One region of the Ralstonia condita genome, then DNA from elsewhere that is predicted to be linked to it. Evidence: predicted binding sites of a transcription regulator. Region 1 holds the regulator's gene; the other holds the start of a gene.
What was found. Region 1 encodes HrcA, which represses chaperone genes, less so after heat shock. Its sites were predicted from a motif close to TTAGCACTCNNNNNNNNNGAGTGCTAA; they were not measured.
Positions count from the first base shown of each region.

Region 1 (5,094 bases):
CGGCGGAGAGCGCGTAGGCGGTCGAGCCCGTTGGTGTGGAGACGATCAGGCCGTCCGAACGCTGGTTGTACATGAAGAAACCGTCGACCGAGACGGCCAGTTCCACCATGCCTGAGAAGCCCGAGCGGTTGACGACCACATCGTTGAAGGCCAGGGCCGAGAAGATGACTTCGTCGTCGCGCACGACCTGCGCCTGCAGGAGCGCGCGCATCTCGGCCTCGTAGCGGCCGGACAGCATGTCGGGCAGCACGGTGTGCACGTCTTCGAACGGGATGTCGGTCATGAAACCCAGCCGACCGTGGTTCACGCCGATCACGGGCACGCTGGCGCCGGCCAGGTGTCGTCCAATGCCGAGCAGTGTGCCGTCGCCGCCGAGCACCACGGCCACGTCGGCATGGCGTGCCATCTCTTCGGGCGGCAGGGCAGGGTAATCCTGGACACCGATATTGAGCGCCGTTTCACGCTCGAACACGATGTCATGCCCGCGACCGGCTATGCACGAAGCCAACTCCATGAGCGGGCCGGCGATGTTGGCGGCCGAATACCGGCCGACCAGCGCGACAGTCTTGAACGGCGAGGCAGGCGAAGGCGAGGCGGCGGGAGCTTGCGGGGCCACGGTAGACGGGGGAATCGACATGCGCGCATTACACCATATCAATATGACCCTCGCCACGTTTGAACCTGTTTGGCGAGAAACGCCTGCGTCACGCGCAGATTGGCGTCGAATTTGCGTAAAATTGAAAAATCATGGACAAGCGCGCCACCATCCTCCTCAAGACCCTGATCGAACGGTACATAGCCGAGGGGCAGCCCGTCGGCTCGCGGACCTTGTCCAAGTACTCAGGGCTCGATCTGTCGCCGGCGACCATCCGCAATGTGATGGCCGACCTGGAGGAAATGGGCTTCATCGCGAGCCCGCACACCTCCGCCGGACGCGTGCCGACGCCGCGCGGCTACCGTCTCTTCGTCGACACCATGCTGACGGCCAGTCCGCTGGATGTGCTCAGCTCGCAAGACCGCATGGTGCAGCAGATGGCCGGGGCGATCGCCGAACAGGTACGCACCCAACTGGCGTCGCATGGGGCGGAATCGTCGCAGCGGGTGATCGCGGCGGCCGCGCAGACGCTGTCCAATCTGTCGCAATTTGCCGGCATCGTCATGACGCCGCGCCGCACGCACGCCTTCCGGCAGATCGAATTCCTTCGCCTGTCCGAATCCCGCATCCTGCTCATCGTCGTCACGCCAGAGGGCGATGTACAGAATCGCATCATCCACACCGATACGCCGTACACCCCTTCGCAACTGGTGGAGGCGGCCAACTACATCAACGCGCACTACGGCGGCATGACCTTTGACACCGTGCGCGAACGGCTGCGCGGCGAGTTGTCTGTGCTGCAGGCTGACATGACTTCGCTGATGCAGGCGGCCGTGGAGGCGGGCAGTAGCGCCGTGTCTGACGAAGAGCCCGTGGTCATCTCCGGCGAACGCAAGCTGCTGGATGTCGAGGACCTGTCATCGTCGATGGACAAGCTGCGTCGCCTGTTTGCGGTGTTCGAGCAGAAGACCGGGCTGCTGCAACTCCTCGACGTGTCAAGCCGGGCAGAGGGCGTCCAGATCTTCATCGGCGGCGAGAGCAGCCTCGTCCCGCACGAGGACATGGCGGTCATCACCGCACCGTACGAGGTCGATGGCAAGATCGTCGGCACCCTCGGCGTGATCGGACCGATGCGCATGGCCTACGAGCGCGTGATCCCGATCGTGGACATCACCGCCAAGCTGCTGTCGAGTACGCTCAGCCAGTATTGAGCGCTGGGTGCTGACGCCGGCGTTTGGTGCGTCGGCGATCCGCTCAGGATGAGAACTGTTCGAACGCGGCGAGGGCGTGCGTGGCGTACATCATCGAAGGGCCGCCTCCCATATAGACCGCTGTCCCCAGGACTTCTTCCAGCTCCGCGCGGGTCGTGCCCAGCTTGACGAGCGCCTGGACATGAAAGCCGATGCAGTCGTCGCAGCGGCTCGCAATGGCGATGCCGAGCGCCACCAGTTCTCGCGTCTTCTTGCTCAGCGCACCATCCTTTGTGCCTGCCGCAGCCAGTTGACTGAAGGCCGTCATCAATTCTGGCTGCGTTTCGCGCAGATTGCGCATCTGTGCAGACACGTCCTTGATCAGGGGTTTGAATTCGGGCACGCCACTCATGACGGGATCTCCTTGGTCGGTATTGAGCGTGGGGCGCGGCGCGTCCACACCGGGCGGCGGGACGCAGCCCCCCCAGCATTCTCGCCGCCGCCGTACGACGCGGTCATGACGTAACGCAACGACTCGCCTAGAAACTCCCGGTGAACTGGTACCGCCCGCCCGGGTGCCACATGGTTGCCACGGAGGCGACCTGGCCCTGGGATAGCGTCTTGCGCCGCAGCATCAGACACGGCTCACGCACATCCATCTGCAGCATTTCGGCGATCTCGCGCGGCGGCAGGCGCGCCTCGATGCCGTAATCCACGCCCTGCAACGGGGCGGCACGCATGAGGTAGGCGTTGGGCGTGGTCTGTGTGAAATCCTGTTGCATATAGTCAGGGGCCAGCCCGGCATTCACCCAGCGGTCTTCCACCTGGATCGGCAGGTCATTCTCGAAGTGCACGATCAGCGAATGGAACAGGGCGCGCCCCACCGGTACGCCGAAGGACGCGGCCATCGCTTCGTTGGCGCGGGCGCGCTCCAGCTTGTGCAGCTCGGCACGGTGCCGGTGGCCGCGTGCGGCAATTTCCTCGGCGATGTTGCGGATCGCCACCAGCGTCGCCTGGTACTTCTGCTGTGCGACGAACGTCCCCAACCCCTGCACACGCGTGAGGATCTGCTCGGCGGTCAGCTCGCGCAGCGCGCGATTGACCGTCATGCGCGACACGCCAAACGTCTGCGCGAGCGTGGTCTCCCCCGGGATCATCTCGCCTTCCTGCCACTCGCCGCTGCGGATGCGCATGAGGATGTCTTCCTTGATGCGCTGGAAGGCGGGCGTGCTGGCGGACGGGTCGTGTGACATGGACGTGGCTTGCGGTGCGGTTTGGGCGGCCGATGTGATGTGCGGATGGTGGTCATCATCAGGGTTTGCTCTTAGCTTGTAAAGTTTTCTTGCCTAAGTTGTATATACAACATAAGATGCGCTCCATGACAAAGGAGTTCGCAGGAGACCTCACATGAACGCCCCGACCAACGCTGCCCACCTGACCAACGATCCGCGCTACGACGCCTCGCGTGAAATCCGCGCCCCTCGCGGCACCGAGCTGCATTGCAAGAGCTGGCTGACCGAAGCGGCTTACCGGATGCTGCAGAACAACCTCGACCCGGACGTGGCCGAGAACCCCAAGCACCTCGTCGTGTATGGCGGCATCGGCCGCGCCGCGCGCGACTGGGCCTGCTTCGACAAGATCCTGGAGACGCTGCGCGAGCTGAACGACGACGAATCGCTGCTCGTGCAATCGGGCAAGCCGGTGGGCGTGTTCAAGACCCACCCGGATGCACCGCGCGTGCTGATCGCCAACTCCAACCTCGTGCCCAAGTGGGCGAACTGGGAACACTTCAACGAACTGGATCGCAAGGGCCTGTTCATGTACGGCCAGATGACGGCCGGCAGCTGGATCTACATCGGCAGCCAGGGCATCGTGCAAGGCACGTACGAGACGTTTGCCGAGGCGGGCCGCCAGCACTACGACGGTAAGTTGGCCGGCAAGTGGATCCTGACTGCGGGCCTGGGCGGCATGGGCGGCGCGCAGCCGCTGGCCGCAACACTGGCCGGTGCCGTGTCGCTGAACATCGAATGCCAGCAATCGAGCATCGATTTCCGCCTGCGTACGCGCTACCTCGACAAGCAGGCCAAGGACGTCGACGACGCATTCAACCTGATTCGCCACCACTGCGAGCGCGGCGAGGCCGTGTCCATCGGCCTGCTCGGCAATGCGGCGGAAATCCTGCCGGAGCTGGTCAAGCGTGCCCGCGCCGGCGGTCTGAAGCCGGATCTGGTGACCGACCAGACCTCGGCGCATGATCTGGTCAACGGCTATCTGCCGGTTGGCTGGACGGTCGAGCAATGGCGTGCTGCGCAACGCGATCCGTCGCAGCACGCCCGCCTGACCGACGAGGCCGCCAAGTCCTGCGCCGTGCACGTGCAGGCCATGCTGGATTTCCAGGCCATGGGCATCCCGACCGTCGACTACGGCAACAACATCCGGCAAGTCGCGTTCGACCAGGGCGTGAAAAACGCCTTCGACTTCCCGGGCTTCGTGCCGGCCTACATCCGTCCGCTGTTCTGCGAGGGCAAGGGCCCGTTCCGCTGGGTGGCGCTGTCGGGCGATCCGGAAGACATCTACAAGACCGACGCCAAGATCAAGGAACTCTTCCCGCACAACACGCATGTGCATCGCTGGCTCGACATGGCGCGGGACCGCATCGCCTTCCAGGGGCTGCCCGCCCGCATCTGCTGGCTGGGCCTGGGCGAGCGTCACCTGGCCGGCCTGGCCTTCAATGAGATGGTCAAGAACGGCGAGTTGAAGGCGCCCATCGTGATCGGCCGCGATCACCTGGACACGGGCTCGGTGGCGAGCCCCAACCGCGAAACCGAAGCCATGCGCGATGGCACCGACGCCGTGTCGGACTGGCCGCTGCTCAACGCGCTGCTCAACACGGCCGGCGGTGCGACGTGGGTGTCGCTGCACCACGGCGGCGGTGTCGGCATGGGCTATTCGCAGCACTCGGGCGTGGTGATCGTCGCCGACGGCACCGACGCTGCGGCCAAGCGCCTGGGCCGTGTGCTCGTCAACGATTCCGGCTCCGGCGTCATGCGCCATGCCGATGCCGGCTACGAAACCGCCATTGCCTGCGCCAAGCGCAACGGTTTGAACCTGCCGATGATCGGCTAAGTTAGAGACATCCTGCTCGTATTGCTATGAACACCATGACCACGCCCCCCATCCTGACATTGCAACCCGGCGAGATGTCCTTTGCCGACCTGCGCCGCGTGTGGCTGGCCCCGACGCCCATCGCGCTGTCTGGCGACTGCGCGGCCGCCATTGAAGCGTCGGCCGCCACGGTACAGGCCATCG
Region 1 is NZ_CATYWO010000001.1:212,223-217,316, forward strand. Features, by position in the region: gene R2N03_RS00945 (NAD kinase) at 1-637, opposite strand, end outside; gene hrcA (heat-inducible transcriptional repressor HrcA) at 748-1,806, shown strand; gene R2N03_RS00955 (carboxymuconolactone decarboxylase family protein) at 1,850-2,197, opposite strand; gene hutC (histidine utilization transcriptional repressor HutC) at 2,325-3,038, opposite strand; gene hutU (urocanate hydratase) at 3,193-4,911, shown strand; gene hutH (histidine ammonia-lyase) at 4,938-5,094, shown strand, end outside.

Region 2 (5,094 bases), on a different contig from region 1:
ATGTCTGCCCGACCACGCTGGCCGAGCTGCGCGCCGTGATGGACACGCTCGGCAAGGATGCCGACCGCGTGCAGGTGCTGTTCGTGACCGTTGACCCTGAGCGTGATACGCAAGACCTGCTGGCCAAGTACGTGCCGGCATTCGACCCGCGCTTCATCGGTCTGCGGCCGGCCAACGAGGGCGAATTGCAGAAGGTCGCGAAGGACTTCAAGGTGTTCTACAGCAAGGTGCCGGGCAGCTCGCCCGACAACTACACGATGGACCATACGGCCGGCAGCTACATGTTCGATCCGAAGGGCAACCTGCGACTGTTCATCAAGCACGGTCAGGGCCCGGAGCCGATCGCGCACGACATCAAGCTGCTGCTCGATTGATCCGTACGGTAACCGTCCAAAGAAAAAGCCCGCCGATTGGCGGGCTTTCTCATTCGATGAGGGCAGCTTAAGCAAAAGCCTGCAACGCACCCTTCATCTTCTTCATCGCGGCCGCTTCGATCTGGCGGATGCGCTCGGCCGATACGCCAAACTCGTCTGCGAGTTCGTGCAGCGTGGCGCCGCCCGATCCGTCATCGTTCACGTTCAGCCACCGGGCCTCGATGATGCGGCGGCTGCGGTCATCCAGCTTGGCGAGGGCGGTTTCGATGCCTTCGCTTTGCATGCGATCCTGACCGCGCGATTCCAGCACGCGCGTCGGCTCGTTATGCGTGTCGGCCAGGTATGCGATCGGGGCGAAGGACTCCTCGCCATCGTCCATCTGGCCTTCGAGCGCAATGTCGCCGCCCGAGAGGCGCGTTTCCATCTCGCGGACCTCGGCGCCCTTGACGTTCAGTTCGGCCGCGACGGCGTCGATCTCGTCTGACGTGAAGGTCGCCTGCGCGTCCTGTTTGTGGCTGCGCAGGTTGAAGAACAGCTTGCGCTGGGCCTTGGTGGTCGCCACCTTGACCATGCGCCAGTTCTTCAGGATGTACTCATGCATCTCGGCCTTGATCCAGTGCATCGCGTACGAAACGAGCCGCACGCCCTGGTCCGGATCGAAGCGCTTGACGGCTTTCATCAGGCCGATGTTGCCTTCCTGGATCAGGTCGGCATGCGGCAGGCCGTAGCCGAGGTACTGGCGCGCGATCGACACGACCAGCCGCAGGTGCGAAAGCACGAGACGGCGTGCCGAATCGAGGTCGTCGTGGTCGCGGTAGTTGCGGGCGAGGCGCTGTTCTTCTTCGGCCGACAGCATCGGCACCCGATTGACGCTCTGGATATAAGCGTCGATGTTCCCCAGGTTGCCAGGGAACGCCAGGGCCCATCCGTTGCCGGACGGCTGGGTGGCGATAGCGGAAGTGGTGCTCACGGGAATGACTGCGTTCACTCAGGACTCCTGTCGAAATCCAGTGGAGATTTGAAAAAGCATCTTAGCACTCCAACTGGAAGAGTGCTAATAAGACCTTTTGGGTCGATTGATAGTTCCCGTAAATCGCATGTGATGAATCAATAGTGTGATGTTTGCGCCGCAACATTGCCGGCATCGCACCTCTTCATAGACCGCTCATTCGGGGATGCGTTCGCTGCTAGGCAGCCGTGTCGCGCCCGCGCGATTTGGCCCAGTAGAGCGCGCGGTCCGCCTCCCGTAGCGCCACGTCGGCATCGCGGATGTCGGGCCCAGGACACGACACGCCAATGCTCGCAGTCACGTGCAATACCGCTCCGCCCGGCAGGGTCATGGGCGAGCGAATGGCGTTGACGGCCTTCTGCGCGATGCGCAGCGCATCATCGGGCGCATCGATTGGATCGAGCAGAATGACGAATTCGTCACCCGCGAGTCGGGCGACGGTGTCCGTGCGGCGCATGGCGCGCTGCAGGCGCTGGGCGACCTCGACCAGCACAGCGTCGCCTGCGGCGTGGCCATAAGTGTCGTTGATGTGCTTGAAGTGATCGACATCCAGATACAAGACACCCATGGCCGCAGGCAGGCGCGCACGTCGCTCCAGCCCGGCGCGCAGGCGCTCATAGAGCTCGTAGCGGTTGGGCAGCCCGGTCAGGGCGTCGAAGCGCGCCATGCGCGAAAGTTCCATCTCGCTACGTTTGGCTTCAGTCACATCCTGCACAAAGGCATAGACGCCGCAGCGCCCCGCAGCGGTGTCCACATCCGAGGTGTCCGGAACGAGCTGGCCCCGCAGATAGCGCGTACGGTCGCGCGGGGCGTCGGGATGCGGTCTTTCATACCACGGGGCGTTGATCTCGAAGTCCACTGATTCGCCTGCCACCGCGCGTGCCAGATACGGTGCGAGTTGCTTGTAAGTATGTGGGGTGAAGATGTCCTCGGCATGCTGCCCACAGACCGCCTCTGGCGGGCGCTGCAGCCAGCGCGCATGCGTGGCGTTGCAGAACGTGAAGACGCCATCCGCGCTGATGTGGGAGACCAGCAGCGGTGCATTGTCGAGCACCAGCTTGAGCGCACGTTCGCTGCGCGCCAGGGCCCGTTCGGCGGTGGTGCGCGCGGTCAGGTCTTGCAGTACCGAGAAGTAGCCGCGCAGGGTGCCGCGATCGTCGTAATCCGGAAAGTAGTGGCCGCTCAGGTAGCGCGGCGAGCCGGTGCGCAGGGAGGTGATCTCGAACTGCACCGGATAGCCGGCCAGCACCTCGGTCATGTAGGGCAGCAGCGTGCGGTAATCCTCGGCGGTGTAGATGTCGCGCACGTGATGGCCGAGCATCTGGCCCTCCGTGCGGCCGAAGGCTTCAAGCAGGGTACGGCTGGCGAAGCGGAGGATTCCGTCGGGGTCGACGTAGCTGAGCTGCGCGGGCACGTTGTCGGCTACCAGGCGAAGTTGCTCGCGGCTGGCGCGCAGGGCATCCCGGCGTCGCTCGAGGCTCTTGTTGGCGGTGCGCAGCGCACGCTCGGACTCGGCCAGGCGGTTGGCGAAAGGCCGCACCATCAGCCGGATCACGAGCACGCTTCCGATCATCAGGCAGAGGATGAGTGCGGCCAGCCGCTCGAACTGCGCGCGCATGGGGGCATACAGCTCGGCACTGGCGATCTTGCTGATCAGCGCCAAGCCCGTATCCCCGATGGGGGTGTAGCTGAACGACGTTGGCATGCCGTGGATGTCCTGCCACTGGCCAAAGCCTGACTGGCCGGCCAGTGCAAGGCGCGACGGTAATGGCCGGTGGTCGAACGTGAGACGCGGCAACTCGAACACGGAGGTATCGAAGCGTTGCGGGTACGACATTGCGCGCCCGTGTGCGTCAAAGCCGGACATTGCCAACGTCTCGGTCAGTCCAGCGCCGCGTGCGCTGGCGTACCGGGCCGTCAGATGCGCGAGCGGCTGCTCCGTGACGAGCCAGCCGAGCGGCACGCCGTCCGCCACCACAGGGGTTTCGGTACGCATGGCGAACCCGCCTACCCATTGCAGTTGAGTCCGTTCCGACGCACGACCGATATGCAGCGTGACCGCCAGGTCGGGCTGCAGCGCTTGCGTCCCCAGGCTGACGATGCCTTCACCCTTCAGCGTACGCAGTTGCAGGTACGAAAACCCTTGTGCACGGTAGGCTTCCAGCGCGCTGGCGCCCCGCAGACGGCTCGCATTGTCATCGGGGTGGCGCAGGAGATCCTGGATGCGGCTGGCAGCGGCAATCAGCCGCGGGCGCTCAGCGCGCAGGGTCAGCACCTGGTTGAACTCCTCCGCGTAGGCAGACAGCGCGCGCGACCGTGTGTTGCCGAACAGCTTGCTGGCACTGTCGACCTGGATGATGAACGCGGTGATGGTGGCGCCGAGCCCCGCCAGCACCACGCAGCCGCCGGTGATCCACACGATGGTGTCTTCTGGCGACAGCCGCAAGCGTAACGCCCCGGGATGCCTCGCCAGCGCCACGCACAGCACGCCTCCACCCAGCAGCAGCGTGCAAGCGGCTGCCACATCGGGGGCACGCCACGTCAGCCAGGCCGGGTACAGGTACTCAAGCGCCATGGCCTGGCCGAGCAGATCTCCGGCACAGAGCAGCAGCGCTGCACCAACGAGCGCCCACAACCAGTGCGCGCGACGGGGTGTCTCCAGCGTCGGCACGCAATAGAGCGCCATCGCAGCCATTGCGAGCGCCAGCGCGTGGCTCGCATGCATGCCACCGATCCATCCTGTCAGCCAATGGTGATCCAGCCACACATGCACCTCAGGAAAGTCGAGCGCAACCGGCCAGTCGGTGATCCACTCCAGCAGGCTCAGCGTGCAGAGTGCTGCGGTAACGCCTCCCGCCGCGCGCGCGATCCGGTCCGGCCAATGTGCCGAGGGCCGCAGCGTACCGAGCGCCAGCGCGCTCAAGCCGGCGCCCAGCAACGCCCAGTCCAGGCCGGTGGCGAACACGCTCGGCAGCCGGTCACTGCCCAGCCTGACCGCCCAAGGCCAATGCCGCAGCCAGCCGGCCATGACAGTCAGCCCGAGGAGCGCGAGAAGGGAGCCGATGCCGCCAGCAGCGGCGGCAAGCGGGCGGCGAGAAACCATGCAGGTGATGTATCCGTCGGGCCGTCCGGGACGAACATGTCCCATCCGGAAGATCGGCGTAAAAGCGCGCCGCTTGAGCGTTTTGGGGCAGGTGTGCACGCAAAATTGCCATGTCGCGCGTGCGATGTGACGGATGCATCGTGGCATGCGATGCACCGCGCACCTCACGTGGCGTCACGCAACTTGGCTACACTGCCCGGATATCGTCGAACCGCTATCAGGAGCCGCCATGACCATCGTCGTCAGCAAAGACACCGAGGGACTCTTCCGCCACAGGATCACGTTTCCGGAAGGCGTCGTCTATGCCGATGTACCCAAACCGGCCGGCGAGGGCAGCGCCCCCGACCCGCATGCCTACTTCGACGCCGCCTTGGCAAGCTGCAAGGCCCTGACTGTCTCGCTCTATGCCCGCCAGCGCAAATACCCGCTGGAGTCGATCGACGTGGCGGTCGAGCATGACGGCAGCCAGGAGCGCCAGGGCCGCTACAAGCTGCGCACGGTTCTCACGCTGCATGGCGACCTGACCGACGAGCAGCGCGCTGACCTCCTTCGCGTGGCGGGCAAGTGCCCCGTCCACAAGCTGATGACCGAGGTCGAGATCAGCATCG
Region 2 is NZ_CATYWO010000005.1:70,516-75,609, forward strand. Features, by position in the region: gene R2N03_RS16095 (SCO family protein) at 1-374, shown strand, start outside; gene rpoH (RNA polymerase sigma factor RpoH) at 442-1,362, opposite strand; gene R2N03_RS16105 (diguanylate cyclase domain-containing protein) at 1,562-4,486, opposite strand; gene R2N03_RS16110 (OsmC family protein) at 4,716-5,094, shown strand, end outside.
Region 2: a site for HrcA is predicted at 1,406-1,432, ahead of rpoH (RNA polymerase sigma factor RpoH). Genes of this name have one in related genera too.